3 regions of the Rhodococcus sp. UYP9 genome follow, and region 3 is predicted to be linked to each of the others. Evidence: riboswitches for the same ligand, from Rfam matches in the RefSeq annotation. Region 3 holds a riboswitch; each other region holds the start of a gene.
The links. Region 3 has a riboswitch for thiamine pyrophosphate ahead of thiO (glycine oxidase ThiO). Riboswitches for the same ligand answer to the same signal wherever they lie in the genome.
Positions count from the first base shown of each region.

Region 1 (10,068 bases), on a different contig from region 3:
TGTCATCGCCCACGCCGGAGACGGAAACACTCACCCGCTCATCGTGTTCGATCCTGCCGATGTCGATATGACACGTCGTGCCAACATCGCTTTCGGAGCGATCATGGACCTGGCACTGACCCTGGGCGGCACCATCACCGGCGAGCACGGAGTAGGCAGGCTGAAGAAAGCGTGGCTACCCGACCAGGTGGGAGCGGACGTCATGGAGCTCACTCAGCGGATCAAGACCGCCCTCGACCCCAGCGGCATTCTCAATCCCGGCGCAATCCTCTGACACAGCGCGGTATGCGCTCAGGTGGACGGCAGAAGGAGAGCGCGAACGGCATCGATCGTGTCGGCTTCAGCCAGTGTCTTGTCGGGCCGGTATCGGAGCACCCGGGCGAATCGAAGCGCAACTCCGCCTGCATAGCGGGTGCTCTTCTGCACACCGTCGAGTTCGATCTCGACGACAAGATCGGGATACACGTACACAGTGTGCTCATCACGTGAACTCTCGTGTTTCGGAAACTCCTCGGTCTGCCATTGCAGCAGTACATCGGTGAGCCCCTTGAATGTCTTGCCGACCATGATCGGATCCCCACCGCTTGGATCGCGCGCCCCGAGATGCAGATTGGACAGCCGGCCCGTCCGCCTGCCGTAGCCCCATTCCGCACCGAGTACCACCAGATCCAACGTGTGCTCGGGCTTGACCTTCTGCCACGTGCGGCCGCGTCGGCCCGCGGCGTAAGGCGCCGACAACGACTTGACCATCACACCTTCGTGCCCGGCGGCCAACGCCTCCTCGAAGTACCCGGCTACAGCGTCGGCGTCCGGGCGTACCACTGACGGAATCCGATGAATGGGTGCAACCTGTTCCAGCGCTGCCAGCCGGCGTTCGAGCGGTTCGTCCAGCAGATCCACGCCGTCGAGATGCAGGCAGTCGAAGAAGTACGGCTGCAGAAGCAACTCGTGGGCACTCTGGGCACCGAACCGACTCATCGTCTCCTGAAAAGGACGCGGCCTGCCACTGTCGGTGAGTGCGAGGGTTTCCCCATCGAGTACGACGCTGGTGCACGGCAACGCTCGGATCAACTCGACGAGCTCCGGCACGCTGTCGGTGATCTCCCGCAGGGTCCTGGTGTAGATATGTACATCTTCACCCGATCGATGGACCTGGATGCGAGCCCCGTCCAGTTTGTACTCCAAACTCACCTCGCCTGCGAATTCGATCCACGCCGCGGCCGACGACTCCGCGGGCGAGGCCAACATCGGACGCACCGGGCGACCCACCTCGAGTTCGAAGAGTGCCAGTGCAGTCTCGCCTCCGGCCAGCGCAGCGGACGCCGTTGCCGATAAATTCCCGGAGAGCATGAAAGCCCGTCGGACCGGGTCGATTTTCAGTCCCGCCGCAGCAGCAATCGCGTCGGTCATCACGCCTTCGAGTGCACCCTGGCGCAACTCGCCGGTCAGCAACCGAACCAGAAACACGCGCTCGTCACCCGTCGACCGCCCAAGAAGATCCGTCAGGACCTCGCGACGTCGGGCGGTCGAACCCGGACCGGAGGTCGAGGCAACCGTCGTGATCTTCGTATCGACCTCGGCGACGGTGAGTGTGCCCGCGGCGGACGGATCGACGTCGATATCGGCCAAGGTCCGCCAGCCCACGCCGATTCGGCCCTGCGGCAATTCACCGGACAGCCACGCCACCACGGTGGCGGTCTCCGATGGGTCGACCTCGGTGAGCAACAGCCGCAGCGCCTCGGTCTTGGCCTTACGGGAGCGAGTGGCACCCACGGCCAACGAGGTCTCGACGATTCGGATGAACAGCACCAGATGTAAGTATCCCGAAGTGGACCAGCTCAATCCACCTCGATCCACCGACCCTGGCAACGTCAGGTGAAGCCGAGCACCTGATCTCCCCATGCCGCGCGTAGAACGGCGTCCGGGTCTTCGACAAGAGAATCCTGGGTGTCGATGACAAGCGTGGAGCGCGTCGGCTCGACGTAGGGCGCCCAATGCTTCGCACCGTCGAGGGTGGCGGGGACTCCGTGCTGGGCGAAGGCGACCCATCGCTTCATCACACGCAGCGATACTGCCGTCGCTGCCTTGCGGCCACCGAGCCAGAATGTCGGATCTCGATTCAACGTTCCGAAATTGCCGAAGACATAAGGCAACTCGGTCGCGTGTCCCGCACCTATACGAGCAGCCTTCAGCATCGGTGTCGCATGATCGAATCGATACATCCAGACTGGCGCAAATCTACTGTGCGCGTCCGCGATCCACATCGTCGGCATTCGAAATCCAGCATCCCTCGACATCGCAAGTGCACCAGCCGATTTCGATCGATCCGGATAAGCCGACATGATTTCCGCGATCCGGAACGCCGGCAGATCCGAGTGATCGTTCGCGATCGCACGAAACATCTCCGTGACGGTGTCCGACGTGACCGGCATCAACGGTGACTTCATCAAGCGGAAGATCGATGCCTCGTCGTGATTCGTTCCGATGATCAACGGGATGCGGTGCGAGTATCCCTTCTGGAACGCTGCAACGGGATACCGCGGGACGACATCTCCGTCGACTACCGGCGCGAGCCCCAACGTGCCCGGCACCCGCGTCGGGACGTCGTAACACAGGGTGTCGCCCGCCTCGACGAGACGCATGAAGTCGACGGTTTTCAACTCCCCGATTCGATCCGGAGTGATATCGACGAGTTCGAGGAATCTCGTGGCCACGGCCGCCGCGCGTTCCGGTCCGTACACCGACGTCGCGGGCGCACTTTGCACGATAGCGCGGTGAAACAGCCCATCGGCCTTCGGCGAGGTCATCAGTGTCGTGACCGACGCGCCACCCGAGGACTCGCCGAACACGGTCACGTTCGACGGATCACCACCGAACGATTCCACGCAACGCTGCACCCATTCGAGTGCTGCGATCTGATCACGCAAGCCGAGATTCGTCTCGAAGACCGTCTCCGCTGTAGAAAACGACGACAAGTCGAGGAATCCGAAAGCCCCGACGCGATAGTTGACGGTGACGAGCACCAGATCACCGAGTTCGGCCAGCCGCCTGCCATCGTAAACGCTCTGCGCAGAGGAACCGAGCGAGTACGCACCGCCGTGAATCCACACCATCACCGGCCGAGGTCTACCGTCGGGCTCGGGTGCCCAAACATTGACCGACAGACAGTCCTCCGACATCGGGATCGTCGGATCGATCGGCACCGGATTAGCTTTGCCCTGGGGTGCCACGTCACCGAAACGTCGACAATCCCGGGTTCCTGCCCACGGTTCCACGGGCCGCGGAGACCTGAAGCGATGTTCGCCGGCGGTCGCAGCCGCGTATGGGATCCCCTTCCACACGAAGTGCGTGCCGTCGCGGTACCCGATCACGTCGCCGTCCGGAGTGTGCACCTGACATGTCCAAACGCCGTCTTGCTCGACTTCGGTCATGGCATTCCTCCGTATCCGACGTAGGCACATCCGATACTGGTCAAGGTACCAATTCCCGGGACCTATCCGTCCACTTTAAGCTGGCAAGATGAACCGACTACGCGCATGCGGCGCAGCCGTTGGTGCAGCGTCCGCCCTGGTTCTTTCCGGATGCGGTTCCGATGTCGACGGCAGCGCAACGGCGCCGCTTGCGACCGTCGACACCGACCCACCGTCGGTGGTCCGCACGACGCCCGCGACTGCACCCTCGCCGACGACATCGGCCGCCCCGACAACAACCACCTCGACGACTCCCGACAAACCGACGACGAGCAGTCCCCCGCCGACCGCCGACCCGTCCCAGTACAAGAGCACTGCCGGGTTCTTCTACTTCACCAGCCCGAGTGGCAAGTTCGAATGCGCGATCGTCGTGACCGAGACCTCGGTCGCTGGGTGTCACGGCGAGTTCCCCCGCTCGGCCCCGCGAGTGGCGGGAAGCGGTGCTCCAGAGTCTTCGGTGGCTCCCAACACCGTCGAGATCACTGCAGGATCCCCTGCCAGGTTTCTCAGCTCAGGCGATCCGCGCTTTCATCGGTTCGACGGGACTGCGAAGGAACTGCCGTACGGGCTCACACTCGCCGTACCCGGAAGTGGGCGTTCCAATGGGCTCGAATGCCGAGTCGAGGAGTCGTCCGGGGTCACCTGCCTGGATCAGGTCGGCCATGGTTTCACGGTGTCGGACAAGGCATTCGAGCTGAAGTAGACGCAGTTTCGAAAGAGTGTTTCGGCAGCGCGCGACCCCACCTCAGATACCGGCTAGGAATCCTCGGTAGACGAAATGTTGCGCGCCACCACCAGGCATCGAGGACCCTGCGACAGCCCGCTCGACACCGCATCGCCGACCAAGGGTGCTAGGGTCGGCGATGTTCTGACACGGGGTGCGTCCGTACATGCGGATGCTGAGATCACACCCGTCGAACCTGATGCAGGTAATGCTGACGAAGGGATGTCAAGGCGATGACTGCGCCTTTAAACTCGGTGGACTCTGTCCGCCACACGGATCTTATGTGGGGCTCGACATCTTCGTTGCGTCACGCGATCGACCAACTCGAATTTCTGACACTGCTGGGCGAGGGCACGCTGCCGCTCGACGCGTTCCGCAGATATCTCGAGCAGGATCGGCTGTACCTGGCGGGATACGCGAAAGCGCTGGCTATTCTCGCATCGAAAGCTCCGGACACCGCGACTGCCGCGTTCTGGGCCACCTCCGCGGCGAGCGCAGTCGAGGAGGCGACACTTCACGAGTCAATTCTCGTCGGTGATGCGCTCCCCCCGACGGATGCGCAGGCCATGCATTCACCAACCTGCCTCGGGTACGTCTCGTACTTGGTAGCAACCGCCGCCACCGAGCCCTATCCCGTTGCGGCGGCGGCGATCCTGCCATGCTTCTGGATCTACGCCGACGTGGCCGTCCGCCTGTCGGTATCGGCCGCACAGGTTCTCCACCATGATCCGGATCACCCCTACGCACAATGGGTTTCGACGTACGACTCGGAAGAATTCCGTGATGTCGTCGACTGCGCGCGCCTGCTGGTAGACGACGCCGCTCGGCTCGCTACCGATGCTCAACGAAGCGCCATGATCGACGCATTCGTCATCGCGACACGGTACGAATCGATGTTCTGGGACAGCGCACTTCACCCCACACAGTGGCCAACTTCCTCTTCCGAGATTGCCGCTTCGGAGGTAACACCGTGACACTTTCCCGAAAAATCGGCGCCCTCGCGGTAGCCGTCGTCACCGTCACATCGCTGACTTCGTGTGCACAATCCACCGACTCCGATACCATCCGCTTCGCACTCGATTGGACACCGAACACCAACCACACCGGGCTGTACGTCGCTTTACAGGAGGGATACTTCGCCGACGCCGGACTCGACGTCGAAATCCTGCCGTACAACAGCACCTCCCCGGACACTCTGGTCGACGCGGGCAACGCCGAGTTCGGCATCAGTACGCAGAGTTCAACTACATTCGCGAAAACCGCTGGAGCTCAAATCATTTCGGTACTGGCCCCGCTGCAACACTGGGCCACCGGAATCGGGGTGAAAGCCGACCGCGAAGACATACCGAGCCCGAAAGCCTTGGACGGCAAAGTCTACGCAGGCTTCGGTGATACCGGCGAGAAGGCCGGACTACGCCAAGTCATCCAGAACGACGGCGGCAAAGGTGAGTACGACACCGTCGTACTCGGAACCTCGGCCTACGAGGCCGTGTATTCGGGCACAGCGGACTTCACCGTGTCCTACCTGGCGTGGGAGGGTATCGAGGCCGAGCACAGCGGTACTCCGATGAAGTACTTCGACTACACCGACTACGGCTTCCCCGACGCCTATGCACTCACGGTCAACGGTAACGAGAACTGGCTGGCAAGCCATCCCGACGAGGCCAAGAAATTCGTCCAGGCGCTGCAACGCGGCTACCAACTCGCGGCAGACGATCCGGTCCGCGCCGCGCAGGACATCATCGATGCGAATCCGGGAGTCTTCACGGACGAGCAATTGGTCTTCGAAAGCCAGCAGATGCTCGCCGACCGCTACATGCTGGACGAGTCGGGCGCGGTCGGGCGACAGAACCTCGACAAATGGACCGAATATTCGAAATTCCTGTACGAAAACGGTGTCCTGGTCGATCAAGGCGGCAACGCCGTCGACGCCGAGCCCGACTGGTCCACCTACTTCACCGATGACTACCTCGGCGCTCAGTAGCGCGGCGTTCGGCGCAGTCGAACGGCCGGCGAAGCGTAGACCGCGAATCGGGGCTGCGGTCAGGTGGGCCTTGCCGTCGGTCACCATCGTCGTGGTGCTCGTCATCGGATGGCAGGTCTATGTCCAGCTCAGCGGGATCCGACCACAGGTACTGCCCTCGCCGTCGAGAATCGTGGCTCAGGGTTGGGCGCAGCGCGACGCCATCGCCGAGAATGCAGCAGCAACTCTCCAAGTCACCGTTCTCGGATTTGCAGTATCCCTGGTAGTTGCCTGGATACTTGCCGTCGCCGTCGACTTCTCACCATGGCTCCGACGAGCAGTGGTGCCGCTGTTCGTGATCTCGCAGACGCTTCCGATCATCGCTATTGCCCCACTGCTGATCATCTGGTTCGGGTTCGGACTACTTCCCAAGATTCTCGTGATCGCGCTCGCTACGTTCTTCCCCATGGCCATCGGCCTCATCGAAGGATTCGCGGCAGCCGATCGAGATGCGCGCGCACTCCTGGCGAGCATGGGCGCAACCCGCTGGCAGCAGTTTCGATATATTCGTCTGCCCTCTGCGATGCCCCGCTTCTTCACCTCGCTTCGTATCGGAATCACGTACGCCGTCGTGGGTGCCATCTTCGCCGAATACGCAGGAGCCAGCGCCGGACTCGGGATATACATGAGCCAGCAGAAGAACTCGTTCCGCACCGATCTCGTCCTGGCTGCGGTGCTCGTCACGGCCGTTATCAGCGTGACGCTCTTCCTGCTGACCTACGCCGTTGAACGCGTCGTCGCCCCCTGGGCGCAGGACAGTCGGCCGCGATGACGGCCGTGCATCTGTCCGGACTCACGAAGTCCTACGGCGACCGGCCAATCCTCGACGGGGTCAGCTTCGACGTCGAGCCTGGAGAGTTCGTTTCCGTCATCGGTCCGAGCGGCTCGGGCAAGAGCACAGTATTCAATATGATTGCCGGTCTCGATACCCCGGACAGCGGAGTCGTCGAGGCACCCCCGTGCGCTTATATGCCACAGAAGGACCTGCTGTTTCCGTGGCGCACTGTGCTCGACAACACGACACTCGGCCTCGAGGTTCGCGGGATGAGCAAGAAGCAAGCGCGGATCCAGGCGCAGAAACTCTTTCCCGCCTTCGGGCTCGAGGGATACCAGAAGGCGAGGCCCTCCGAATTGTCCGGCGGGATGCGGCAGCGAGCAGCGATGCTGCGCACGGTGATTCAAGAACGCGAGGTACTACTGCTCGACGAGCCGTTCGGAGCCCTCGACTCGCTGACCCGCACCAGCATGCAAGCGTGGCTGCAGGACGTCTGGCTCGACTACCGATGGACCGTCCTGATGATCACCCACGACATCCGGGAAGCTGTCTATCTCTCGGATCGGGTGATCGTACTATCGGACAAGCCGGCACATGTACGACGGCAAGTGACGGTATCGCTGCCGAGGCCACGAAAGCTCGACGTCGTCACGACACCGCACTTCGCTGCGCTGGAAGCCGAACTGATGGAGGTGTTGATCGGCAACCCCGGCCGCTGATCTCAGCCCAGCCGTGCCGCAAGATCCGCGACCGCAACCCACGCGGTGTCCAGGCTGTCTCTGGACCGAGGAACCAGGGTCGCCATCGCGGGTACACGGGTCGCCAACGTCAGATCGACCACGACAACGAACAGATCCATTCCGAGCGCGGCACCGAGAACCTGTTGTAACAGCGGAACGGCGTGATCGGTACCGAAGTCAGGTGTCCCCGCCCCGTACTCGTTGCCACGACTCGACACCACTACCACCGGCTTGCCTTGGAGTGGACGAGTCGGGCCGTTGAACGGAACCGTGACACCGGGAACATGGACATAGTCGATCCATGCTTTCAGTGTCGACGGAACCGACCAGTTGTACATCGGAGCACCGATCACCACGACGTCAGCCGAGATCACCTCGTCGATCAACGTTTTTTGCAATGCCTCTGCCTCGGGAGGCACAGCCTCGTCCGGCGTCCGCAAATGTGGGGCCCAATGCATCGCCGACGTCGGAAGATGCGGCAGCGGATCTCGGTGCAAATCGCGATGGATCACCGAGTGGTCCGGGCTCTGCTCATGCCACACATCCGAAAAATGTGCCGTGACCGCGCGTGAGACGGAATTACTCAGGTCGGCGGACGAATCGAGATGCAGCAACTGCGGCATGAAGCACTCCTGGGATCGAGGGGGTACCGAACAGGATATGCCGCAGTAGGGTTCAGACATGGACCACCGGTACATCGCAGCGGCGCTCTCACCTCAGGACGCGCGTCGAGTCACTTCGTCGATTTCCGATGCGGACGGACGAACTCCGCACCTGGCATTGGACGGAGCCGATCTCGATATCGACGAGTCCGGTCGGCGCGCAGTGATGGAACTACTCCGTCAACTCGCGTCAGGGACCGCTGTGACGATCGGACCGGTCAACGAGTTGCTCACCACTTCACAGGCGGCAGACCTTCTCGGAGTATCCGACACATATGTTCGCAAACTCGCAGACGCAGGGTCACTGGCCATCGAAATGCGTGGAACCCACCGACGCTTTCGCCTGGAAGACCTCATCCGGCATCGGGAGAAGTTCACACCCTAGCGTCGCGTCAGCCGGCTTGGCGTCCGAGCAGCTCCGACTGCAATGTCAAGAGATCACGAAACGCTTCCCCTGATGCTCGCCACAGTTGATGTGCATCGATGTAGTCGACACCGAGAAGATTGACGTCTCCGCGATATGCGCCCACGTCCACCGACAGCTTGCCCACAATGATCGCTATATCGCGATCGAGGTGTTCGCCATCCGATCGCTCCAGGTTCCGGAATTGCGAAGAGAAGTAGTCGGCCGTGATCCGATGGTCGACGAACTGCGCTACCAGAATCACGAAACGTGATGCGTGAAGGGACGACTGCTCCACTGGGCTGACCTCTCCTACAGGTCGACAACCCGCCAAGGTCGCCACAAATATTGCCGGCTCGGACCGGCGACAGTGCTGACGAAACTCCGCCATCAGAAAGATCGCATGAGTGGGGGTGTCGAGATTCGAATGCTAAAACCTGACCTGCGCCCAACGATAGCGACCTAAACACGACCCGATGCCGGTTATTGAGATCGTTGTGAGCGATCACAACAACCAGATCAGCGGATTCGCGGACGTTACTGCAGAGTTCCTAGAGGAAGTCGCTCTGGAGTATCCAATTCCCAGAATTTCCAGCCATCCCTGACCTCGATATCGCCGCTGATATGCGTGGCTACAGCGCTGGCAGCTTGCGTAGGATCGTCGAACCGTCGCCCCTCCATCGGCCCCTGCATGATCTCGAGGCGCTTGTTGGACGGGTCGAATCGGGCACTCAGACGGTAGCCGTCGAAATCGGCGACGACCCGGACCCGCAGATCTGGGATCTCTTCCTCAGCCGCAACAGCTTTCTTCGACGGGCCGCGACGCACGGCCGGCTTGGCCCGGTGAACAGCGGCAGCGCGAGCTTCCTCTTCCAGCTTTGGATCGGCAGCCGCATGCAGACCCAACAGCGACCACTTGTTGCGTCCGTGTTGGACTCGCCCGACCGCGATAGCGTGGTGACCAGTTCGAGTGCGAAGCGGCGAATCCTGTACCCACAAATCGACTTCGCCGCGAATATCAGCCGCCATCTCTTCGGAAGACACCATGAAGAACGACGGCTCGGAAGCACCCAGATCCACGAACACCCAGTAAGACGACCCGGTGTCGTCACTTGCCAACGACTCGTCCTGACGACGAGCCTTCCAATCGCCTACGGCCTTGGACCGCACCCGAACCACGCAGCTCGAACCGTCTACACCCCAAACCTGAACTGGATTACGCCGCGACGTCGTCAGCCGTTCGGCCCGACCGCCGCGCAATACAACAGCGC
Region 1 is NZ_JBEPPH010000013.1:584-10,651, reverse strand. Features, by position in the region: gene ABIB36_RS21720 (FAD-binding oxidoreductase) at 1-274, shown strand, start outside; gene ABIB36_RS21715 (ATP-dependent DNA ligase) at 292-1,809, opposite strand; gene ABIB36_RS21710 (carboxylesterase/lipase family protein) at 1,872-3,431, opposite strand; gene ABIB36_RS21705 (hypothetical protein) at 3,520-4,173, shown strand; TPP riboswitch at 4,335-4,434, shown strand; gene ABIB36_RS21700 (TenA family protein) at 4,428-5,168, shown strand; gene ABIB36_RS21695 (ABC transporter substrate-binding protein) at 5,165-6,178, shown strand; gene ABIB36_RS21690 (ABC transporter permease) at 6,156-6,989, shown strand; gene ABIB36_RS21685 (ABC transporter ATP-binding protein) at 6,986-7,711, shown strand; gene ABIB36_RS21680 (FMN-dependent NADH-azoreductase) at 7,714-8,355, opposite strand; gene ABIB36_RS21675 (helix-turn-helix domain-containing protein) at 8,414-8,779, shown strand; gene ABIB36_RS21670 (homoserine dehydrogenase) at 8,787-9,095, opposite strand; gene ABIB36_RS21665 (hypothetical protein) at 9,335-10,068, opposite strand, start outside.
Region 1: it holds a riboswitch for thiamine pyrophosphate, as region 3 does, so the genes downstream of both, ABIB36_RS21700 (TenA family protein) here and thiO (glycine oxidase ThiO) in region 3, are expected to answer to the same signal.

Region 2 (10,068 bases), 480 kb from region 3:
CGAGCCGGGTGTTCGGCGTGCCGAACATGTATACGTAGTCACCCTGCGGGACCATCGACGTCACCTGAAACTTGCTGACGCCGAAGATGTTGTCCCACTGCGCGTACGGATCCTTCGTCCAGGTGGAGCCGCCGTCGTCCGAGTACGCGATCCCCCCGTAGTTGGTCCACCAGGTTCCCGGGATGCTGTTCCACGTCCTGATGGACATGTAGCTCATGTATTGGCGGTCGCCGAGCGCGAAGCCGGAGGTAGGAATCGTGGTGATCTCGACGTTGTCGAGCTTGCGGCTGCTGAGGAGTTCGGCTGCGTGACAACGACTGTCCTGCACCATGCTGTCGTAGGTGACCCCGTCGGACAGATCGGTATCGGTGCTGAAAGCGAGTACATTGCTGCGCCAATCAGGGCCCTGGCCTCCAGGGGGATGGAAGCCTTTGCCGACGGTATCGCCGAACGCCGTCGCTATCTGTCCGGGGGCGCTCTCCCACATCATGCCCAGGTCCGTTCCGTAGACCTGCCAGCGTTTGTCGGTGCGGTTGATCGATCCCGCACCAGTCTGTTTGGCAACACGGGTGACGTTGCCGATCTGCGGCGTGGGAGGTGCCGGAGTTCGGACCGCCGGTTCGACGGGAGGTGACGCCGGATCGGGAGGAGGCGGAAGCTGCACTTCGGGCCCGGGAATCGGGATCGGAATGGTGAACGGCTTGAACTCGAATCCGATCCGGGGAATGTTCAATTCGCTCGAGAGCGTTGTGGGCTCGCGAGTCTCATCGGTCAGCTCCGGGCACGGATCCACGCAGGGGTCCGCCGGCAACGGTTCCGGGTCGATGCGTGTCGGGGCCGTCGTCGGTGCTGGGTATGGCACTGGTGCGAGTTGCGGAAATGGGATCGGAATCGAGAGATCCTCCGGGACCAGTGACCCGGTCTCGTTCGTCAGGTCGGCCGCGCACGCGCCGGGAGGGACGAGAGGTTCGGCGGCAGCTGGGACGCTGTCCCCGTACACGATCACCACGGACCCGAGAACAACAGCGGCGCTCACGACGGCCATTCGCTTCGACATACTTCCCCTTCTGCGGATGCACCACCCGTGCCAGCGCATCATGCCAGATTTTCGCGCAATGAGCGCGAAGAGTACTCCTTACGAAAGAGATCACGTGACTGGAGAATTGGCACGACTTCGTCGACGAAGTCGTCGAGACTGTCCGGATACAGCGGTGGCATCAGATTGAAGCCGTCGGCAGCTCCTCGTCGCACCCACTCCGAAATCTCGTCGGCGATCGACTCCGGCGTCCCGATCATCGTGGCGTGCCCTCCACCTGCTGCGAGTGTCCCGAGAAGTTGACGGACAGTCGGGTCATCTTTGGCGATTATCCGCAAAATCGTCTCGTATCGACCGTGCGGCCCGGTGAACTCCTCGATCGGCGGAAGAGCAGGAACCGGTGCGTCGAGCTCCCAATCGATGCAGTCCTGCTCCACGAACATCCCCAGCGTGCGCAACGACTGCTCGACGGGAAGCAGTGCATCGAGCTCGGCCTTCTTCGCACGGGCCTCGCTCATCGTCGACCCAACGTACGTCACCAGACCCGGCATGATTCCGACGGTCGAGCTGTCTCGTCCGGCAGCGTCTATGCGGCGCTTGACATCCGAATAATAGGCAGCGCCGGCTTCGGCATCATAGGCAACGGCGTAGATCGCCTCCGCGTAGCGAGCCGCGAGATCACGCCCCGGTCCCGACGCGCCTGCCTGAAACAGCACCGGACGCCCCTGCGGAGACCGTGGGACCGTCAACGGGCCGTCCACCCGAAAGTGCTTGCCCACATGAGCGATGGGGTGCACCTTCGCCGGATCCGCATACATTCCGTCGCGGTCCAGTATCAGCGCGTCCGGTTCCCAGCTGTCCCACAGCGCAAGGGCGACCTCGACGAATTCCTCTGCACGCTCGTACCTTTCGGCCCGTGCCGGAATGCCCTCGAATCCATGATTGCGCGCCTCGGCGTCGAACATCGAGGTCACGACGTTCCAACCTGCCCGGCCGCCACTGATGTGATCGAGCGAGGCAAGCAACCGCGCAGCATGAAACGGGGTGTAGAACGTCGTGGATACGGTGGTGACCAAGCCGATATGGGTGGTCGCTCCGGCCATCGCCGTCAGCGCCGTGATCGGTTCCAGAAACCAGGTGCCCGCGCCTGCCGGATCACGAACGGAGTGTCCGTCGGCGAAGAACACGGCATCGAACTTGCCCCGCTCGGCGGTCTGCGCGAGTTCTTGGTAGTAGGTGATATCGCCGAGGTCCTCGACCCTCGAATTCGGGTGACGCCACGCTGCACTGTGATGCCCACAGCCGTACAGGAATGCGTTGAGATGCAGCATGTCAGTCCTTGACCAAGCCGCCGTCCACGACCAAATTCTGTCCGGTCACCGACCTCGACCACGGAGACGCGAAGAACAACAGGGCATCTGCGAACTCCTCGGGTGTCACCACTCGCTGCAAAGGCGTCGACGCCGCGATGAGGTCGAATACTTCCTCCGGTGTGGCTGCGCTGGCATCGGTGGTCCGCAGCAAGCCACCCGACACCATGTTCACAGTGATGCCGTCCGCACCGAGATCCGCTGCGAGAGTGCGAGTCAGAGACAACAGCGCAGCCTTCGATGCCGTGTAGTCGTGGTACGGCACCACTGGGTTCTGGAACAGATTGGTGCCCACGTTGATGATTCGGCCGAATCCTGCTGCGCGCATCCCCTTCAGCGCTCGCTGCGTAGTCGTCAGCGCACCACGCACAGTGCCACGGAACTGCGCGTCGAACTCGTCCCACGTGATCGAGTCGGCCTTGCTGCGCGCGTCCCCGTTGAACGAGAAGTCGGCCAACGCGTTGTTGACCACCGTCGTCACGGAGGAACCGAAGTGCGCTTCGGCTTCGGTGAACAATGCGTCCACCTGCTCGGCGTCGGTGATGTCGGCTTGAATGGCAACCCCGCCGATCTCCGACGCCAGCGCCTCCGCCGAGACTCGGCTGCTGCGATAGTTCACCACGACGCGCGCACCTTCTCGCGCGAATGCCCTGGCTACCGCGGTGCCCAGACCTCTGCCCGCTCCGGTGACGAGCACTGTCTGCTCGTCCAACTTCTTCGACTGGATGTTCATGTCAGGCCTTTCGCTCTTCCGGCCCACACCGCGCAGAGCATGCACGTATCCCACGTGCAGACATCCCTACGCTGGTGTTGACCAGATCAGGTTCGACGGGTGTGTTCTCAGCCGTTAGGCACCCCGTGTCGAAGAGGACTGTACCTCTTGCCGAATATCCGCTCGTCTAGGTTTGATCGTAGAAATACGTATAGATACCGGACAAGTCGGGTTTCAGCACGTCGGCCCATCTCATGACGCCCTGCACCTAACGCAGCACCACCCAGCCGTGGGGTGGAATCCTGGTGGATCCGCCGCCCGCATGTGCTTCGCCGGCCAATATCTCGCCGGCAAACACATCGCCGCCGATGCGGTACGTCACCTCGTCGTCACCGAGGTTCAACGCCACGTGCAACTGCTCGTCACCCGAGTGGACGCGGTACAACATCGCGGTATTGGACAGCTCCACCGTTTCGGTGCGCGCCTCGACGAGCCAGGGATGCCTGCGGCGAAACCCGATCAGTTCCTGATGCAGATGGAACGTCGGCCAACCGTACGGGGCGAGTTCTTCTCTGCTGCTGGGGAATTCCGGCCGTACCTCGTCATCACCGCCGACACGTTCCTCTTTCGCGCCACGGAAGCCCTGTTCGTCGCCGTAGTAGATCATTGGCATACCCCCGACCGTGAACAGAACCACGAGTGCATGCTCGAGATGGCGTTCGTCGGTGATGGTGCTGGCGATGCGAGCCACGTCATGATTGCCGACGAACGTGGCCGGAACGAACGTCTCGAGCCACTCGTTGTGACGTCCGAGCGCGTGCGACAACTCGAAGAAGTTTCTTTCCGAGATTGCACTCCATGACGCTTTCCACAGCTCGTACTGAGTCACCGAATCGAGTGAGCTCGCTTTCACGATGGCTGCATAATCACCGTGGATGACCTCCCCGAGGAAGTAGGCGTCAGGGAACTTCTGCCGAACCTTCGGAATGACCGCCGCCCAGAACCGCGGCGGCACAGCGTATGCCGCGTCGAGACGCCACCCGTCTGCACCCCGTTCGAGCCAGTGCGACATGACATCGACGACATACTGCTCGACCTCGACGCTGTCGTGGTTGAGCGTCACCAGTTCATCGTGGCCCTCGAAATTGCGATGCGTCGGTCTCGCCCCGGACCAGTCCAGGTGGAACCACTCGGACTCCGGTGAATCCGGCCCTGCTTCGAGCGCCTGCACGAACCGCGGAAATGCTTGTGCCACATGGTTGAATACGCCATCGAGCATGACTCGCAGTCCACGTGAATGAGCTTGGTGGATCATGTCGTCGAAGTCCGCTTCGGTCCCGAGCCGTGAATCGATGCGAAGGTGATCGATGGTGTCGTATCCGTGGCTTGCGGAGGCGAAGATGGGGCCGAGGGCGATTCCCGACGCCCCGAGTTCCACGGCGTAGTCGAACCAGTCGACGATGCGGTGCAGTCGATGCTCGTCCTCGAGCGAACCGCCGTCCCAGTCATGGACCGGGGCGCCGACGAATCCCAGAGGATAGATGTGCCACCAGATGGCGTGGTCTACCCAGGCAGGCTGACTGCTCATGCCCGGATCACCGACTCACGGCCGAGTTCGGCAGCACCGGTATGACCCGACAAGCTGGTGACGAGATCGAATTCAGCGAGAATGCAACGTAATACGTGCGCCACACCCTCCTGGCCGCCGAGCGCCAAACCGTACAGGAACGGCCGTCCCAGCAGCACCGCGTCGGCCCCCAACGCGAGCGCCTTCGCCATGTCGGACCCGGTGCGCACGCCGGAATCGAACAGGACCGTCAGCTGATCACCGACGGCGTCGACGATCTCCGGCAGCGCGCTCAACGACGAGCGAGCGCCGTCGATCTGGCGCCCACCGTGATTGGACACCACGATCCCGTCCGCCCCGTGATCGACAGCTGCTTCGGCGTCACCGACCGTGCAGATTCCCTTCAAGACGATCGGTCCGTCCCACTGCTCACGCAGAAACGCCAACTGCGACCAGTTCAAACCAGGGTTGGGGAACATCTGCGCCCAGTGCATAGCTGCAGCCCCAGGATTCGCTTCGACCGATTGATCCAGACCCGCCAGAAATGCCGGGTCGGTCAGATAGTTCTCGATCCCGAGGTTCGCCAGGAACGGCAGGTATCCACGGTCGAGGTCGGCCGGCCTCCAGCCGAGAAGCGTCGTGTCGAGCGTCAGTACAAGCGTCGTGAATCCCGATGCCTTGGCTCGCTCGAGAAAGCTGAGCAGAACGGATTCGTCTGTGGGCCAGTACAACTGATACCACCTGGGGGCGTCGCCACCGGCCTCGGCGATCTGCTCGAACGAATGCGAAGCCTGAGTGGAGTGAATGTAGGGCACCGAAAGCTCGGCGGCCGCCCGCACCGTCGCGAGCTCACCGTCCGGATGCGCGAGAGTCTGCACACCCACCGGCGCTATCAACAGCGGCGCGGGCATCGAGGTGCCCAGCACGGTGACCGCATGATCTCGTTCCGCTGAACTCCGCAACATACGCGGGGCGATCCGCCACTCGTCGAACGCATCGCGGTTGGCGCGGGCCGTGGCGCCGCTACCCGCGCTGGCGACGATGTACCCGAGAGCTTCCGGGCTGAGGGTGGCAGCGGCCTGCTCCTCCAGCCTGGCCAGGTTCGTGGTGATCTGCGGCCTCTGATCGGTGAACATGCCCTGGGCATATATACCGATTTGATGGTCACTGAAGTTCATGGTCACCACCGTAGTGCCGTCGCGGGCGATATGGCAGGACATCACCGAGCGGGCGGTGGAGAGAGCGCGTTGGGAAAGCGCGCACCCTTGTTCGGAACCTCACCCCCGCGATCACGTCCTAGCGAGGGTGTTCGGTTTGCACAAAGGGTGCACGGTTCACACCGCCCAGGGATGTCTGTGCCGTCCTCTACGGTATTTCGGACACCGTACGACAGACTGGATCCGATGCCACCTCGTAGACGCAAGCCCACAACCACCGCGAGAACCATCGGCGCAGGCAAGAGCGCCGCTGCGCGCAAGTTCAAGGAGTCGACGGCAGCACAGTCGACGACCAAGAAAGCCCCCGCGAAGAAGGCCGCTACCAAACGGACACCGGCCAAGCGGACCACGACGCGCAAGCGTGCACCCCGTAAGACCGTCTCGCCGGACCTGCGGTTGCCGGACCCTGGTGAGCGGGTGTGGGTCCTCGACGTCCCGTTCGAGGATCGCGCTCTCGCGTCGGCGTCCGGTGCTCGGTGGCATCCGGGTCCGCGGGTGTTCGCGTTCTACGGGACCGAGCTGCCCGACGGTTTGGCGTCGTTCGAGTCGATGCCGTACAGCCTGCAGCGCTGGATCGAGGACGACGCCAACGAGGAGTGGCGGCCCGAGGAGATGCACGAGAGGTCGATGACGCCGCGCGAGACGCAGCTCGAGTCGGTTCGGAGGCATCTCGACGCGTTGGACAACGGGTTCCCGTATTTCGCCCAGATGGACTCGACGGGCCTGGGCAAAACTCTTGCCGTGTGCGAGGCCGTCCGCCAGATGGAGGATCCGAGTATCGGAACAGTGCTGGTGGTCGCCCCCAAAGGTGCTCTTCCCGGTTGGCGGCGCACCATCGCCGACACCGAGGCCGATATTCATCCGTCCGAGCGCAAGCGCTGGCTGCTGGTGACGTATCAGTCGACGAAGAAGCTGCTGACCGTCCCCGAAGATGTAGATCTGGGCAAACGCAAGCGAACGCAGAACAAGAGGACCATCACGCTCGGCGAACTTCGATTCGACATCGACATCGTGGTGGCCGACGAATCGCATGCGTTGATGAATATCGAGTCGCAGCAGTCGCAGATCCTCTGGCGCTACCAGGAGGCTGCTCGCGCCGTCGTCTGGATGTCCGCTACCCCGGGTTATCAACCGATGCATTTCGCGTACATGGCCCGGGCGATCGAGCAGAGTCGCGCGCAGGAGCCGATCATCGGTGACGACGAAGGCCTCGGACACGCCATCACTGCTCAGTGGGCGACGTTCCTCGAGGAGTCGGGCTTCGCACTCAAGGAGGGCAAGGCAACGACCGGGCTGAAGACGTGGCGGTGGGAGCCCGAGGATGCTGCACGACGCGAGCGCGACATCGGCACCATCCATCGGTGGCTGTCCGGTGGCGCTGTCCCGTGGTCGATTTCGCGGCCGTCGCCGCCCACGCCGCGCGAGCCTCTCGGCCAGGAGCTGACGGCTGTGCAGAAGCGGCTCTATCACTCGGCGTGGGTGGATTACCGCAAGGAGGTCGGACTGCCGAACTGGAAGAATGTAGGCGGTAGACGGGTGCTCCAGAAGAACCCGAGTACGCGAGCGGCCGCACTGCGGTTACGCCAAAAGTGCTCGTACTTACGCATTCCCGCGTCCGCCGATCAGGTCCGCGCGTGGGTGCGAGACGGCAATCAGGTGTTCGTGTCGATGTTCTATCGCGAATCCGTCGCCGAGTTGTCGCAGTCCCTCCGGGACGAGGGTCTCGATGTCGCGGTGGTCGACGGCAGTATGAGCAGCGCAGCCCAGGAAGTCGAGATCCGCCGATTCCAAACCGGCGCTGCACGAGTCATCGTGTCTACGACGACCAGTGCGATCAACCTGCATTCCAACGAGTTGCTGCTGCCCGAGAAGACGGTGTCGACGGCCGCTCCTCGCATCACTCTCATCCACGACCCTCGGTGGACACCCATCGAGATCCGGCAGATCGAGGGGCGCGCGAATCGCATCGACAAGGACCACAACCACACCACTTCGACCTGCTATTACGGATATGCCGAGGGCACGGTAGAGGAGGACATGGTCCTGACCGGCGTCGAACGCATTGCCGATCTGGGTTCGATCGTCGGTCAAGCGGATCTGATCGACCCGGAGGCGTTCTTGGCGGCACGAGCCGACCCCGATCAGCCGGGAGCGTTGTTCGAGGTCGGCAGGGATGCCATTTGATTCCGGACTGCAGTCTTGTCAGCGTACGAAGGGCATGACCTGCCGTACTTTCGGATCCCGGAGATACAGTGCACCCCACACCACGATTCCGACGTACACCGCAAACAGCACGGTGCTGAACAGCGGCTTGTCGACGCGCCAGTTGGTGAGGACTGCGCCACCGAGGTAACCGGTAAGCAGCACGGCACCGAGAAATGCGGTGCGCGGCACCAAGTACAGGGCAAGCGATACGAGTAGAACGATGCCGACGACGGGCATCATCTCCTCTCGAAGGCCGAGATCCACGGTCGCGTCCTTCACCGCCTGCACGTTCATCAGCTTGGTGACTCCGTCGAAAATCAGGAAGATCGCAATCAACGCGGTGAGCACCCAGCCGACGCGAGCAGCGACGGGTGAGTTGGTGTGCGGTGCGGTGGTTGTGGTGGTGGTCATTGCATTCTCCGATGTTCGGGCCGGGAATTCGGTACTTGCTTGTATCGACACCTCGGCACGCGAAATCTCATCGCATTGGCTGGTTACGAACATACGTTCGATTGCCGTGCTATTCTCATCGAGCCGTCCGGGAAATCAGCACTCGCGGACGGTCCAATACCATTCGGCAAGCGGGGCCTTCATGGCGATATCAGATGGACCCGATACTTCAGGAACGCTCCATCGATCGGGCGATCGATGGTCCGAGAACGCACCTTTGCGGTGCGCGCGCGGTCATGCCCTCGGCCCGCGAACCGTGCTGGTCGGGTCGAGGGCATGCTCCTGCGGCCGCGGTCACCACCGCACTCATGCCTGCCGAGTCTGCGGCGACATCACCTTCACGCCACCACTCGGAGATCGCTGCGGCGATGCAAGTTTCGATTCACGGGCAGGAAGGCAAGACCCCAGCGCGGGGGCTTGACGCGTCGATCCGGACATTGGTGGACAATCGAGCTATGCAGAACAGCGATTCGGGCGCAGCTTCCTTGGATACGACCGCTGCGCAGGTAGCTCAACTGCGGAACGACTTCACGCGGTTCATGATGGGGTACAAGTTCGGCACCGACGAACTGATGACCAAGATCAATATCCTCAAAGAGGAATTCACGCACATACATCGGTATTCGCCGATCGAACATGTGACATCTCGACTCAAGACGCCGGAGAGCCTGCTCGAGAAGGCGCGACGCAAGAATTGCCCGCTCACCTTCGAAGACATTCGCAAGAACATCTTCGACATCGCCGGCATCAGAATCACCTGCAGCTTCATCTCCGACACCTACCGAGTCGCCGACATGCTGACCAGTCAGAGCGACGTCGAGGTCATCGAGATCAAGGACTACATCGCCAATCCGAAACCCAACGGCTACAAGAGTCTTCACGTGATCGTCGAGATACCAGTCTTCATGACGGACCGAGTCCAGCCCGTTCTCGTCGAGCTCCAGATCCGCACCATCGCGATGGACTTCTGGGCAAGCCTGGAACACAAGATCTTCTACAAGTACCGAGGCGCTATCCCCGTCACGCTGCTCGACGAGCTCACCGATGCTGCCGAAAGTGCGAACAGACTCGACGTGAAAATGGAACATCTGCACGACGAGATCGGCGAAATCAAGAGCAGCAATCTCGATGCCCCGGACAGTATTCAGCTCAGCTCGATGCCGTCGCTGTCGTTGCCTCGGGAACTGCTCGCGTCACTTCTCGAACACGGAAGTATGGGCCGGCTCTAGGCTCCTGCGGCAGAAAGCGCGTCGAACTCGTCGTCGGTGAGTTCTATGCTTGCACCCGCGAGGTTGTCTTCCAGGTGCTCCACGCTCGAGGTTCCCGGGATCGGCAACACGACCGGCGAACGCTTCAGCAGCCAAGCCAGTGCAAGTTGCGACGGCGACGCGTTGTGCTGCTTTGCGAGCGTGGACAACGGACTGCCCTCACCGCTGAGCTTGCCCGTTGCCAGGGGGAACCACGGGATGAAGCCGACGCCGTTGGCTGTGGACCAGTCCAAGAGCTCTTCC
Region 2 is NZ_JBEPPH010000002.1:44,536-54,603, reverse strand. Features, by position in the region: gene ABIB36_RS06495 (glycoside hydrolase family 183 protein) at 1-1,057, opposite strand, end outside; gene ABIB36_RS06490 (LLM class flavin-dependent oxidoreductase) at 1,096-2,367, opposite strand; gene ABIB36_RS06485 (3-oxoacyl-ACP reductase) at 2,369-3,139, opposite strand; TPP riboswitch at 3,186-3,275, opposite strand; gene ABIB36_RS06480 (alpha-amylase family glycosyl hydrolase) at 3,387-4,706, opposite strand; gene ABIB36_RS06475 (alpha-hydroxy-acid oxidizing protein) at 4,703-5,863, opposite strand; gene ABIB36_RS06470 (helicase-related protein) at 6,089-8,086, shown strand; gene ABIB36_RS06465 (DoxX family protein) at 8,105-8,518, opposite strand; gene ABIB36_RS06460 (GTP pyrophosphokinase) at 9,013-9,786, shown strand; gene ABIB36_RS06455 (aldo/keto reductase) at 9,783-10,068, opposite strand, start outside.
Region 2: it holds a riboswitch for thiamine pyrophosphate, as region 3 does, so the genes downstream of both, ABIB36_RS06485 (3-oxoacyl-ACP reductase) here and thiO (glycine oxidase ThiO) in region 3, are expected to answer to the same signal.

Region 3 (10,068 bases):
CGATTACCGTTGTTGTCGGTGGCAATTCGCTCGAGTTGTTCCAAGTGAGCGATGACGTTCTCTTCGGTGACGGCATCGGCAAGCCCCCGGCCGTCTGCTGTCGCAACCGGGGTAGGAGCAGAAATGGCCGGTTGTTCCTCATCCGAAGACGAGGAACAACCGGCCACCACGAGCATGCCTGCTGCGAAACCTGCAAGAAGGGTCATCCGTCGCATGCATGCACCTTAACTGCACATAGGTCAGGCGTCTCGGCGATTCGTCACCAACACTGCGGCCCCGAAGATGACAGCGGTGAACACGATGAAGTAGATCAGGCTACCGATGGGTCCCCAGTGGAAGTCGATGCCGCCGTCCTGACCGAGGAAGTTGCTGGTGTTCGCCCACGGCAAGAACGGTTGAACCGCACGACCGAAAGAGCCGAACAAACCGAACAGATTCTCGATGACCAACGGCCACAGCAGCAGTAGTGCGATAGCACCCGCCGACTGCCGAAGCAGCGCGCCGACACCGACCGCGATGATGACCTGAAGGAACGCCAGAATGGCCGTGCCGTAGATGACGCGCCAGGTGCCGTCGGTGTCGAAGCTCAGCAGTATTCCGGCGTCGGGACCTGCGGTTGCCTTTGCCAGGTAGAACGCTCCGAGGCCGAGAACCAAACTGAGTAAGAAGCCGAAGACTCCGATCAGCAGCGCTTTGGACGTCAGTACTGCGGCTCGGTTCGGGATGGCCTGAAAGGTGGTCCTGATGACGCCGAAGCGGTATTCGCTGGTGACCGTCAAGGCCGCCAGAATCATCAGCACCATTGCGCCGAATCCACCGACACCGCTGCCTACTGCCTCGAACGCGGACGGAAAGAACGGTTCGAAGTCGGGCTGATCACCCTGTGCGACTTGATTGTTGTAAGAATTGACACCCAATTTTGACGTGATGCCGACGATCGCCGCCAAGCCGAGTCCGAGCACGATGATGGCTATCGTGCACCACCATGGCGACTTGGTCGAGGTGATTTTGATTCGTTCCGCTGCCAGGACACCCATCAGAGTGAACCACCCATCGCTTGCTGAATGTTCGGATCTTCGGCACCTTCGCCGTGGAATTGCACGTCGTGTCCGGTGAGCTTCATGAATGCTTCCTCCAACGACCCACGCTGCGAGGACAACTCGTGTAGCACGATGCCGGCACGGCCGGCGATGTCACCGATCGCATCGGTGGACGAGTCGACGACGACGAGCGAGGGCTGAAGCTCCTCTGCCGAGTCCGGTTCGCGCACCGTCAATCCGGCGGAGGTCAAGGCACTGCGAAGCGCGTCGAGCTGCGGGCTTCGAACTCGGACCGAGGCCTCGGACGCGTGGTCGATGAAATCCTGGACCGAAGAGTCGAAGATCAGCTTTCCGCGACCGATCACCACGAGATTTTCTGCTGTCTGTGCCATTTCGGACAGTAGGTGGCTCGAGACGAGGACCGTTCTGCCTTCGGCGGCGAGGCGCTGCATGAATTTGCGGATCCAGACGATGCCTTCGGGGTCGAGCCCGTTGACCGGCTCGTCGAAAAGGAGGACTTTCGGGTCACCCAGAAGCGCACCGGCAAGACCGAGTCGCTGTGACATACCGAGCGAGAACCCACCCGCGTTCTTCTTCGCGACGTCGGTGAGGCCGACGAGCCGAAGCACCTCGTCCACTCGAGACCTCGCGATGTCGTTGGAGGCTGCCATCCACTCGAGATGCGCCCGCGCAGAGCGATTGGGATGTACCCATTTGGCATCCAGCAGCGCACCGACCGTCCGAAGCGGCTGCTTGAGTTGGTTGTAGCGCTTGCCCTCGATCAGCGCCTCCCCACTGGTGGGGCGGTCCAATCCGAGGATCATGCGCATGGTGGTCGACTTGCCCGCACCGTTGGGTCCGAGGAACCCCGTGACGATGCCGGGCTTCACCGTGAAGGTCAGGTCTTCGACCGCCTTGGTGTTTCCGAACTGTTTGGTCAGTCCTTTGACTTCGATCATGGGACTCACTGTCCACTACCGAACCACCCCTGCGCATCACCCAGGAGTCGCGACCGAGGGTCATCCTTAGGGATGATGCGCCGCTACATCGGTGAACTCGCCTGGGCCCAGAAACGTTTCGGTATCCGGCCTGCCCGGCGGGCCTGATAACCGGCTACGACGGCATGCTTCATCGCCGACGCCATGAGCGCAGGGTCCTGTGCCCTGGTGACCGCCGTTGCCAGAAGGACGGCGTCGCAGCCGAGTTCCATCGCCAACGCCGCATCGCTTGCCGTTCCGATGCCGGCATCGAGGATGACGGGCACGGTCGCGGCGTCGACGATCATTTCGATGTTGTGCGGGTTCGAGATGCCGAGGCCGGTTCCGATGGGCGCACCGAGCGGCATGACGGCGACGCAGCCGATGTCCTCGAGCCGCTTTGCCAGGACGGGGTCGTCCGTGGTGTAAGGCAGCACGTTGAATCCGTCGTCGACCAGTTGTTCTGCGGCCTTGACCAATTCGATGGCGTCGGGCAGCAGGGTTCGCTCGTCGGCGATGACTTCGAGTTTCACCCAGTCGGTCTCGAGCGCCTCACGTCCGAGTTGCGCGGTCAGTACTGCCTCGGCGGCGCCGCGACATCCAGCGGTGTTGGGCAGGGGTGCGATGTTCAGCCGACGCAACAGGTCGAGAACACCGGTGCCACCCGCGGCGTCGACGCGACGCATTGCCACGGTGGTCAATTCGGTACCGGAGGCCACGAGGGCTTCTTCGAGAACCGCGAGATTCGCTGCTCCCCCGGTGCCCATGATCAGGCGCGAGCCGAAGGTTCGGTCCGCGATCTTCATCGAATCAACCACCCTGCACCGCCGTCAGTACGTCGATGGTCCAACCTTTGCCCACCATCGTCGAATCCCAACGGCTCTTCGGGAGCACCATGCCGTCGACGGCGACGGCGATTCCCTTCGGTGGCATCGAAAGATGTTCGAGCAGTTGACGCATCGTCATCTCTTCGGTCAGGAGGTGGTCCTCGCCGTTGACGGTGACACCTATCGCCAGAGCAGTCATTGTTTCCTATCTGTGGTGAATCGGGCCGGGTCTGCGGCCTTCGCTTCGATGAGTGCGTCGTCTTCCAGTAGTGCAGCGACCGCGTCTGCGGTGATGGGCGTCAACAGGATTCCATTGCGGCCGTGGCCCGAGGCGACGATGACGCGGTCGGAGATCTTGCCGATGAGTGGCAACCCATCGGGGCTCATCGGTCGCAGGCCTGCCGCGCATTCGTGAAGTTCGTATTCGCCGAGGCCCGGCATCAACCGCTCTGCGTCGGCGATGAGGTCGCGGACGCCTGCGACGGTGACCTGGGTGTCCTGACCCGATTCGTATTGTGTGGCCCCGAGAACCAATCCGTCTCCGCGCGGCACCAGGTAGATCGCGCGGCCGTGGACGCTGCCGCGGATCGTTCGGGTCGGGGCAGGTGTGGCACTGGGTCTGCGTCGTAGACGCAGTATTTCGCCTTTGACTGCCCGGACCGGTACGTCGGCAAGGAGCGCGGAGGTCTGAGCGCCTGCTGCCAGCACGATGCGGTCGGTGGTCAGTGCGTCGAGATCGGTGACGGTGTCGGCGGAGAATTCGACGCCGCCGCTCACCGCTGCGGTCTGCAGTGCCTCGAGCAGCCTGCGGTTGTCGACGGCCAATTCGGTGGGTGCCAGCAGCCCGAGGCGGATGTTCGGTGCGAGGGAAGGCTCGAGCTCCCGGATCTGTGCCCGACCGAGGATCTCGAGCTGGTGACCTTGGTTTCCAACCCAGTCGGCAATGGTTCGCAGGTCCGTCGCGTCGGCTGCATCGAGGGCGACCGTCAGTGATCCGGTAGCGGAGAACACCGACGGGCCGGGGAGCGCTCGTGCGAATTCGGGCCATCTGGCGAGGGAATGAGCGCCGAGTTCGAGCAGTTCGTGTTCACCCGGCCATCCCTCGGACAGCGGGGCGAGCATTCCTCCGGCCACCCATGATGCACCGGTACCGACCGACGGATCGTGGAGCCGCACGGACCAGCCGTCGCGCGCAGATCGTGCGGCCACCGCCAGGCCGATCACTCCCCCACCGACCACGGAAAGACTCTTGGGCACTTCTCACCACCTCACTCCCTGCGCCGGCATGATCCGGTTCAGGTATTGACGGTAAGGACTGGCGTGTCCACTCTCAGCCCCACGTACCTCGGGACTCCCGTGTATCGACTCTCGCCAACAGACTACCGTTGCCGTTGTGCAAAGCGATCGGATCATCCGCAACCCGGAAGCGCGTGAGCGTTTGACATCAGCTCGGCTTTATCTGTGCACCGATGCTCGACGCGAGCACGGCGACCTCGCTCAGTTCGCCGAGGCCGCACTGTCCGGTGGCGTCGACATCATTCAACTTCGCGACAAGAACTCCGAAGGCGAGCGCACTTTCGGCCCGCTCGAAGCCAAGGACGAGCTGGCGGCGCTGGCAATTCTGTCGGCCGCCACCAAACGCCACGGGGCACTCCTCGCAGTCAACGACCGCGCCGACCTTGCCCTCGCATCGGGCGCCGACGTGCTGCATCTCGGCCAGGGCGATCTTCCGGTCCACTATGCGCGCCAGATCCTCGGCCCCGACGTCGTCATCGGGCGGTCGACACAGAATCGAAGCCAGGCCGCTCTCGCAGCCATCGAGGACGGCGTCGACTATTTCGCAACCGGGCCGATCTGGGCCACACCGACCAAGCCGAACCGGAAAGCAGCCGGTCTGGACCTGTTGCGCAGCACCGCGGAATCCGCTCCGACGCGGCCGTGGTTCGCCATCGGCGGGATCGACGCCGAGAACGTCGACGAAGTTCTTGCCGCGGGCGCGGATCGCATCGTCGTCGTACGGGCCATCACCAAAGCTCGCGATCCACAGGCAGCTGCACGGGAGCTCAAGCTCGCGTTGCAGGGCTGACCTCGCGTTGCAGGGCTGACGGAGCCTAGGGCCTACCTAGCCGAGCCATCCCAGCACGGTCGACGGCGAGAGCACCTGCACCGACGTCGGGAGCCGTTGTTGCAGTCCGCGGTCGGCGGTGACCAAAGCAGTGAGTGTCGTCGACGCCTGTGCCTGTGATGCAAGTTCGTCGTCCCCACTGCCGGCGGCGTGGATGACGGGGACTCTGGTGTCCTCGAACTGTGCTGCTCGTGCTTCACCTTCGAGGACTGCCTCGATCCGGGTGAGCCAGCCGAAGCCGACACCCGGCAGCTCGACGGTTCGCGGAAGGGTGCCCGCCAGTGAGCTCAGCAACTTGCCGGTTGCGCCGCTGCGATCACGCCACCAACCGTCGGGCCTCGAGCCGAGTACGTTCGCGGTATCCAGCAGAACTCGTAGCGGGCTGATGCGCAGGGAAGCCCAGCTGGCGGCGAACCCCGGGTGCAGAGGCAGTTGATCGACCATGTCCTCCGGAACCCACCGAAGCTCGGTGCTCTCCCCGTTCATCGTCGTGTCGAGTTGGGTGGCAGCGTCGGCGACGACGGTCGTGTAGGACCATCCGCTCGCCATCCGAGCCGTCTCGACTTCGCCGCGAACGAAGACGTTGTCGACACCGATTCCGGCTTCCTCGTCTGCTTCGCGAACAGCGGCGTGCACGTTGGTTTCGTGCGAGTCCTTTGCGCCACCCGGCAACGCCCACGTCCCACCCTGATGGCTCCAGAGCGCTCGGTGCTGCAGAAGGACCGTCGGCTCACCGTCCGGCGATGGGGCCCGCAGTAGTAGCCCCGCCGCGCCGTGTTTGCCCCAGTGCCGCGTGCCGTCCTCACCCACAACCCACCCGTCACCGTCGCCACGCATACCGACACCCTAGGTGAACCTTCCGGTAGGCGTACGGACGGTCGCTCCGGCTTATATGCTCGGTGCTGTGATTGTGGTCGGCACTACGCCCTCGGCTGCCGTACCTCCTACGACGGCTGCCGTGACGTCGGAGGCCGATTCTCGACGCGAACTGCAGCGTCTGATTCGGTCCACACCGGCGCGCATGATCGCTCTGGGCCTGATACTCGTCATCGCGTTCGTAGTCACCGGCACCGTTATCTCCGTCTCGGTATCCGAGCGAGCCCGGACGCTCGACACTCTTCTCGTTCGGACCGAGCCACTCGCCAACTCGGCGCAGAACCTCTACGGCGCACTGTCCGTTGCCGACGCGGCTGCCTCGACTGCATTCATCGCCGGCGGGCTGGAGCCCCGGGACGTTCGCGATCGATACACCCAGGCGATCGGAAACGCCGGCACCGAATTGATCCGGGCATCCGACGGGCTCGCGGTTTCGGACGACGAAGCACGGACGGTTCTCATGGAGATCGGCGCGGGCCTGCCGGTGTACACCGGACTGGTGGAGACCGCCCGTGCCAACAATCGCAGTGGCAATCCCGTCGGTGCGGCGTACCTGGGCGAGGCGTCTACGCAGATGCAGTCCTCGCTGCTGCCCCGTGCCGAACGCCTCTACGCCGAGCAGGCCGCTCGGGTATCGAACGACCAGGAACGCTTCGTCAATCCTCCGTTCGTGGCGATCGGTCTCGTCGTGGTGTGCCTGATATTGCTGGTCCTCGCACAGATATACCTCTCTACCCGCACCCGCCGAAAGCTCAACGCGGGATTTCTCGGCGCCTCCCTCGCGATCTCGCTCCTGCTCGGGTGGATGTTGGTGGCGGGGCTGATTTCTTCGATAGCCACCGATCGCGCACTCGACCGCGGTGTTGCTCCGCTGCAGAAACTGACCTCCGGGTTCATCCTGGCGCAGCAGGCCCGCGCCGACGAAACACTCAACCTGATCCGACGCGGAAGCACCCGAGAGTTCGACGCGGAGTTCGCGCAGAACACCGACCGTCTGACCGAACTGTTTGCAGACAATGCCGATATGACCGGCTCAGTTGCCGCGTGGAAGGCCTCGCACGAGCGGATAGACCAGGCACTCGCCGTCGGCGATTTCACTACCGCTGTCACCGTGGCCACCGGTAACGGTGTTCAGGATTCCTCGACCCAATTCCGCTTGCTCGACACGATGCTCGACAACGGAATCGACGACGCACGTGCTGAGCTGCGCGGCAATGTGGTTCGCGCCAAGTCGGTCCTGACCGGACTTGCCTCGGGTGCGATCGTCCTCGCCGTCGCCGCTGCCGCCGCAGTCGGAGCGGGGCTCATTCCGAGGTTGCGTGAGTACCTGTGAAAAACCCTGCCCCCCTTCGTTTCTCGTTCGCAATCCTCGCCGTCGTCGGCGCACTGATCGCGGGATGTGCAACCGAGGAGGCGGTACCGGACGTTCCGGTCGTCAGCTACACCGAACCACCGCTGCCCGACGGCGCAGGCCCCGCGGCCACCTCTCCCGAACCGTCGAGCCCGGATCCCCAGTGCGATCGCCCCACCGCCAGCCTGCGGCCGATACCACCCGGAGCAGCCGGTCAGAATGCCCCACCGATGCCGACCGTCGACGCGATCAAGGACCGCGGTCGATTGATAGTCGGGCTCGATGCCGGTAGCAATCTCTTCAGCTTTCGCGACCCGATGACCGGCAAACTCGTCGGATTCGACGTCGACATCGCACGGGAGATCTCCCGTGACCTGTTCGGCGATCCGGATCGGGTGGATTTTCGGATACTGTCCTCGGCCGAACGTATCGAGGGACTGCAGGATTCCACGGTCGACATCGTGGTGAAAACCATGACGATCACCTGCGCCCGTAAAGAGGATGTGTCGTTCTCGACCGTGTACTTCCAAGCGCAGCAGCGTGTTCTGGCGGTCAAAGGATCGGGGATCAACGGTGTCGCCGATCTCGCGGACAAGCGCGTGTGCGCGGTGGACGGCACCACGTCACTACGCCGACTGCAGCGCATAGTGCCGACGGCGCAGATCGTCACTGCCTCGATGTGGTCGGATTGCCTTGTCGTGCTTCAACAACGACAGGTCGACGCGATCAGCACCGACGACGCAATCCTTGCCGGTCTCGCCTCGCAGGATCCGTACCTCGAGATGGTAGGCGCCAGTTTGAGCCCTGAGCCTTACGGTGTCGGAATCAAGAAGGAGAGCGAAGACTTGGTCAGATTCGTCAACGGCACCCTCGAGCGGGTCCGGTCGGACGGCACGTGGAATCGGTTGTACGACAAGTGGCTCACGGTGATGGGCACTTCGCCGGGCCCTCCCGCTCCTACGTACGTCGACTGATCATGGGCGATCCCGACACACCCACCGGCCCGGCGACAGCCCCGGCCGCGGCACCCGATTTCACGGACCGCACCCAGGCCGTCGAGCGAACACCCACGGCGGACCGGACCCAGGCGGTGGAGCGAACGCCTGCATCCGTCCGCCGGTCCGATCGGACATCGGGGCGTGTACGGTCCGGCCGCACGCGCGGTACCGGGATCAGAAGAAGGCTCGGCGCCGGATTGGTCGAAGTCCCTCGGGTGGATCCGGTGGATCCGGCGACAGCCGTCATGCAAGATCCCACCGTTCCACAGCGAAAAAGGTACTGCTGGAAGTGCAATGCACCGGTCGGCCGAAGCGCCGAGGGGGAACCGGACAGGCCTGCGGGAACGTGTGCGCGCTGCGGTTCCCGCTACGACTTCTCACCACTGCTCGAGCCCGGCGACTTGGTGGTCGGGCAGTACGAAGTGCAGGGATGTATCGCGCACGGCGGACTGGGGTGGGTCTATCTGGCGATCGATCGCAATGTCAGCGATCGATGGGTAGTGCTGAAAGGTTTGCTCCATTCCGGCGACGACGAGGCGCATGCCGTTGCCGTCGCCGAGCGTCAGTTCCTCGCCGAAGTCGCGCATCCGGGCGTGGTGAAGATCTACAACTTCGTCGAACAACCGCGCGCCGACGGCACCGACATCGGTTTCATCGTCATGGAGTACGTCGGCGGACGCTCGCTCCGAGACATCCTGCCGACACGGGACGAGCACAAACGTATGCCGGTGGAGCAAGCTATCGCCTACGTCCTCGAAGTACTGCCGGCAATGGCGTATCTGCACTCCATCGGCTTGGTCTACAACGATCTCAAACCCGAGAACATCATGGTGACCGACGATCAGATCAAACTCATCGATCTCGGTGCCGTCTCGGGAATCGAAGACTTCGGATACCTGTACGGCACAGCCGGATACCAGGCTCCCGAGATCGCCAAGACCGGCCCGACCATCAGTTCCGACATCTACACTGTCGGCCGCACTCTTGCGGTCCTTACGCTGGAGATGCCCTCGAGTGGGGGCAGATACGACGCAGGCATTCCTTCCGCCGACGATCACGAGTTGTTGCGCACCTATCCGTCGTTCCATCGCTTACTGAAGCGTGCCACCAACCCCGATCCATCACAACGCTTTTCGACGGCCGAAATACTGGCAAGCCAGGCCACCGGAGTGTTGCGTGAAATTCTGGCATTGAAGACGGGAACCGAACGACCTGGGCTGTCGACGGCGTTCAGTCCGCCTCGTACCACGTTCGGCACCGAGGAATCGGTGGGACGCACCGACACGTACGTCGATGGGAAGCTCCGGGGCGAGAGGATCAACGGCCGCGAGATCGTCACCGCGCTGCCCGTCCCGCTGGTCGATCCCGCCGACCCGAGCGCACCTCTGCTCGCCGCGTCCGTACACAGCGAACCCCAGCAGACACTCGATTCGCTGGCGCATGCACGTCGCAACGGTATCGAGCGCTTCGCCGACGGCTCGTCCGGCGGTCTCGAGATCACGCTCGCCGAGGTCAAGGCACACCTCGACCTAGGTGATGTCGGAGTAGCGAGTTCGGTTCTCAAACAGGTCCGCACCGACGGGAACGATCCCTGGCGGGTCGAGTGGTACGCGGGCCTCATCGGACTGCTTCGTGGCGAATTCGGTTACGCCTCGATGCATTTCGAGAAGGTTCTCGACGCACTTCCCGGGGAGCTCGCGCCGAAGATAGCCCTCGCTGCCACTGCCGAACTCATCAGGGAAGGTACCGAGAAGTTCGACACCGACGAGCGCGAGAAATGGCGAGCGTACGCCGAGTCCTACTACCGGACAGTGTGGCGAACCAACCGCGCGATCGTCAGCTCGGCATTCGGTCTGGCGCGGCAGATGATGTAT
Region 3 is NZ_JBEPPH010000002.1:520,896-530,963, reverse strand. Features, by position in the region: gene ABIB36_RS08875 (M28 family peptidase) at 1-215, opposite strand, end outside; gene ABIB36_RS08870 (ABC transporter permease) at 240-1,037, opposite strand; gene ABIB36_RS08865 (ABC transporter ATP-binding protein) at 1,037-1,999, opposite strand; gene ABIB36_RS08860 (thiazole synthase) at 2,083-2,823, opposite strand; gene thiS (sulfur carrier protein ThiS) at 2,828-3,043, opposite strand; gene thiO (glycine oxidase ThiO) at 3,040-4,101, opposite strand; TPP riboswitch at 4,100-4,212, opposite strand; gene thiE (thiamine phosphate synthase) at 4,238-4,930, shown strand; gene ABIB36_RS08840 (NUDIX hydrolase) at 4,967-5,806, opposite strand; gene ABIB36_RS08835 (GlnX family signal transduction membrane protein) at 5,820-7,178, shown strand; gene ABIB36_RS08830 (glutamate ABC transporter substrate-binding protein) at 7,175-8,170, shown strand; gene ABIB36_RS08825 (serine/threonine-protein kinase) at 8,173-10,068, shown strand, end outside.